Regions from separate parts of the Tissierella sp. genome, predicted to be linked through region 2. Evidence: a T-box and tRNA genes for the amino acid it is inferred to sense, from the RefSeq annotation. Region 2 holds a T-box; the other holds one or more tRNA genes.
What was found. A T-box is a leader RNA that pairs with one kind of tRNA and senses whether it is charged. The one in region 2 lies ahead of ileS (isoleucine--tRNA ligase), so its partner is inferred to be a tRNA-Ile.

Region 1 (2,398 bases), on a different contig from region 2:
TTTTATATGGAGAAGTACTCAAGCGGCTGAAGAGGCTCCCCTGCTAAGGGAGTAGGTCCTTCACGGGGCGCGAGGGTTCAAATCCCTCCTTCTCCGCCATAAAAATTTGTTCTGAAAAAAGTAGTATGAAGCTTAAAAATTAATATGCATTTTCCAAAAATATTTTGGGGCCTTTAGCTCAGCTGGTTAGAGCGCCCGGCTCATAACCGGTAGGTCCGGGGTTCGAGTCCCTGAAGGCCCACCATGTATTTTTTCATAAGCTACATAATTAATTTTGCAAGCAAAACAATTTACCATGCCCGGATAGCTCAGTCGGTAGAGCAGCAGACTGAAAATCTGCGTGTCGCTGGTTCGATTCCGGCTTCGGGCACCAATGATTATCAAATACCATAGTATAATAATACTATGGGCCTTTAGCTCAGTCGGTTAGAGCGCCCGGCTCATAACCGGTAGGTCCGGGGTTCGAGTCCCTGAAGGCCCACCATAAGCAGCAAATTATGAATAGTGAATAACTAATAGACTGAGAAGATTGAATAAGTTTTTAACTAAATATTTTCAATTATTCATTATTAGATATTCACTATTAAACTATCATAGGGGTGTAGTTCAGCGGCAGAACGTCGGTCTCCAAAACCGAATGTCGTGGGTTCAAATCCTGCCACCCCTGCCAAAGTATAATTATCTACATATGATGAAAAACAATTAATAACATTATTTGGGAGCATAGCTCAGTTGGGAGAGCACCTGCCTTACAAGCAGGGGGTCACAGGTTCGAGCCCTGTTGTTCCCACCATTGGGGCCTTTAGCTCAGTCGGTTAGAGCGCCCGGCTCATAACCGGTAGGTCCGGGGTTCGAGTCCCTGAAGGCCCACCATAATAACAAAAGAACAGACCAATTGGTCTGTTCTTTTGTTATTATGGTAAGAAACATCTAATTAAGTATTCTCTAATTATAGTTAAATAAATTCATAGCTTACTTAGGCAGGTATTTTTTATTTCAATTATTATCTTCCTTTTCCTTAGAAAATGTTTGAAAAATTGGAACCAGTACTGCAGCAACTATTCCACCAGCAAAACCATTATTATATAAGTTCAATCCACTGTGGACTTGTATTACATTAGATACAACAGAAACATGTAAAAAACCTGCAAATATACCAGCTAGAGGGCCATATACACCTGTAATTGGAGCAAGTGTTGTACCAAATAAGGCAGCCATAATTATACTAGTAGAGGAAGCATCAAATATTTTAAGCAAAGTAGCTAAATATACTCCCAAGAGAATAGGTATAGAGTTTTTAGGATTCTTTCCTAGAGCAGCAAAGGCAATTATTGTCATAATTCCAGCAACTATAGGTCCATTAAAGGTACCTTTTACAAGTATTACATAGAGAATAGATATAAAGCCCATAATACCAATATTTATATAGGCTAGACCATATCCAAATGTTTCAGTAAAGTCACTTAAGGAATGACCACTATGATTTAATACCTTAGAATACCCTTTAAAGCTCTTATTATTTATTATAAATCCAATAAGTAAATAATAAGAAGAAATGAAAATTAATAATCCTAGAACAAACCCATTATATTCTGTGGATATAATCGATTGAGTTCGTATACTAAAGCCAAAGCCTTTGATCAATGAAGTTAGTAATGTACCTATGATGCCACCTGTAAAGCCTATATTATATAGGTTGTATCCGCCATGGAACGTTGACATATGAATAGAAATTGGTATAATTACAAATCCAATTAATATCCCAGTTGCTATACCTAAGGGTATACTAATATAATGGCTTACATTTAGACCAAAAGCAATTTCACTAACTGCAGGAGCTAAAGTCGTCGAGAACAATATTGGTGTGACAATTGTCCTAAAGTTTATCTTCTTATAATTGGAGTATAGCAATCCTCCAATTATAATTGGCCATACATTGCCAATATTTTTTCCTATGAATGCAAAGCCGCTAACTGTAAATGTGGCAGCAATCAAAGGTCCTGTTAAAGGAATTTTTAAATAATATATAAGGGAAATGCATAATAACTTAAGAAGCCCTGAATTTAGAAGAGTTGCTCCAATACCACCAACTGCTAAATAGTCTGTTAGAAGTAAATCAGGGGCTATAATTATGTCGAATAATCCTTTGAAGATTTCTTTAGGTGAATCAACTATGAATCCTATGATAATTAAAAGAATAGGAGTAAAAGATATTAACATAAGATTAAAATTATTATTAGAAATAGAGATTTGCCATTTTTTCATATTACCTCCTGAATATTGTGAAGTGGTACTAATAATTTATTTTTATCATTGGAAAGTTTGCTTAAATATAAACATGGAAGGGATTTCCGTTTATGTGATTTAATGGGGTTTTTAGGGATTAAAGTTTTTAAAA
Region 2 (2,398 bases):
GTATCTCATTCCTGTATTATAGTCATCTTCACCAAAGGCTGGTGCAGTGTGAACTATTCCTGTACCATCTTCTGTAGTTACATAATCTGCTACGGTTACAATGAACGCCTTATCTTCTACATTTATGAATGGGATTAACTGCTCATATTCTACAAATTCTAAGTCTTTACCCTTCATTTCTTCAAGTACTTCATAGTCTTCACCTAGTACTTTGTTTGCTAATACCTTACCTACATAGTATATTTCGTCATTTTGCTTAACCTTTACATATGTTTCATTTGCATTTACTGTTAAAGAAACATTAGATGGTAAAGTCCAAGGAGTTGTTGTCCAAGCTAAGAAATATTCATCTTTGTCTTTTAATTTGAATTTTGCTATTACTGTATCTGTTTTTATTTCTTCATATCCTTGTGCAACTTCATGAGAAGCTAGACCTGTACCGCATCTTGAACAATATGGGAGTATTTTGTGTCCTTCATATACTAGACCTTCTTTATAAAATTTATCTAGTATCCACCATACTGATTCAATATAGTCATTATCCAAAGTAACATATGGATTATCTAAATCTATTTCATATGCCATTCTTTCAGTCATATCTCTCCATTGTTTTTCATATTGGAAAACTGATTCTCTACATTGCTTGTTAAAGGCTTCTAGTCCATATACTTCGATATCATGTTTGTTTTTTAGATTAAGTTTTTTCTCTACTTCAATCTCTACTGGAAGACCATGTGTATCCCAGCCTGCTTTTCTCTTTACTTGATATCCCTGCATGGTTTTATATCTACATTGTAAATCCTTAAGTGTCCTAGCCATTACATGATGAATACCTGGCTTACCATTTGCTGTTGGTGGCCCTTCAAAGAATACATATGGTTTTTTTTCATCTCTTGTGTCTACAGATTTGTGTAGTAAATCTATTTCTTGCCAGTATTTGCTAATATTCTGTTCTCGAGCCTTTACAGGTTCGTTTGATAATTCATTAAACTTTTTCACTGATTTCATCTCCTTTATAATCGCCTCAGTCTCACTGCTCAAATTCATTTGCTCCTTATCAGTCGCATGAATTTGGCGTTCGTTGCGTTTGACCTACCAACGATTTGCAGAAGCAGCAAATCGGGTTAGGTCATAAATACAACTAATCCCTAAGTCAAAAGACTTAGGGACGAAAGTTTCGCGGTACCACCCAAATTACAAGAAAGATGAATCTTTCTTGTCACTCACTAAGTATAACGTCTTCACGTAATACCTTACTATCTTCGGGTATTATGCTCCAAGGTGATCTTCACAAAGTTTTTTATGATAATCTCACACCATATGATTATCTCTCTGTAATAAAATAAGCTTTGCTACTGTCCTTATCAATGCATATATTTTCACTTATATTACAATATACTTTATTTGCAATTACTTGTCAAGGAGATTAATTTTCTTCCTGTTCCTGTCTTAGCTTATATATTGCAGTATTTGTGTCTAAATCTACCATATCATAGGTAATATATTGCCCCTTCTTAATATCTTTCTTAACTACTCCATTATTAATAAGCCCTATTGGCACCAAATTTTCTCTTTTTGCTACTTCATAGGTCTCTATACTTCCAAGAACTGTATATTCACCTATGCCATCTAGCCTTTCTCCAATCTTTAAATCTTTCTTAGCCATTGTAATTACTTCTGCCATAGGCTTAGAAGAAATCGGTGCAATGGAAGCTTCTTTATAGAAATAAGCTTTAGCTATTGAAATTGGTGTCTCTAAACTAGTTAAATGATATGGTCTATAAAGTACATAGTTTGGGCCAGGTCCCATCTTTAAAAATTGCATTTCGTGATGTACCTGTGGGAGGGATGTAGTTACAACAACAAACACTCCCGGTGCTATACCATGAGCATAGTCCACTATCTTGTATTTATTTAAAATACCACCATTTTCTTTAAGACTATATTGTTTTGGCAAATCATCTACAATTGTAGTTGGTCCATGACCACCTCTAATATCTGGAATAAATCCTGTAGCATTGGCCATAGCTGCCATCTCTACCATAGTATTAGTACCATCTATAAAAGATGCTAGTTTAATCGGATTAAGCTTTGATTCTAATGTCTTATGCCTTACACTATCTGGAGTTGCTTCATAATCTATAGGGTTGTTTTTTCCTTTTCCTATTGCTAATATTTCAAATCCTGTTGCCTCAGCAAAATCAAAAATCTCTTTAACCGAACCAGGCTCATCTCCTGCTGTTCCTGTATATACCAAGCCTGCCTTTTTTGCCATTTTATTAAGTATAGGTCCTACTACTACATCTGCTTCTACATTTAGCATTACTATGTGTTTTCTATTATTTATTGAATCCATTGCAATTCTAGCACCTGTATCTGGAACTCCTGTGGCATCTAC

Region 1: it has a tRNA-Ile gene. The T-box ahead of ileS (isoleucine--tRNA ligase) is inferred to sense a tRNA for this amino acid. The anticodon was not compared.

Annotation. Positions count from the first base shown of each region.
Region 1 is NZ_JAVKTS010000004.1:1,025-3,422, forward strand. Features, by position in the region: tRNA gene RIN63_RS10505 (tRNA-Ser) at 9-99, shown strand; tRNA gene RIN63_RS10510 (tRNA-Ile) at 168-244, shown strand; tRNA gene RIN63_RS10515 (tRNA-Phe) at 298-373, shown strand; tRNA gene RIN63_RS10520 (tRNA-Ile) at 408-484, shown strand; tRNA gene RIN63_RS10525 (tRNA-Trp) at 596-670, shown strand; tRNA gene RIN63_RS10530 (tRNA-Val) at 718-793, shown strand; tRNA gene RIN63_RS10535 (tRNA-Ile) at 797-873, shown strand; gene RIN63_RS10540 (DUF1576 domain-containing protein) at 997-2,265, opposite strand.
Region 2 is NZ_JAVKTS010000008.1:102,169-104,566, forward strand. Features, by position in the region: gene ileS (isoleucine--tRNA ligase) at 1-999, opposite strand, end outside; T-box leader at 1,162-1,377, opposite strand; gene RIN63_RS15115 (NAD(P)-dependent oxidoreductase) at 1,427-2,398, opposite strand, start outside.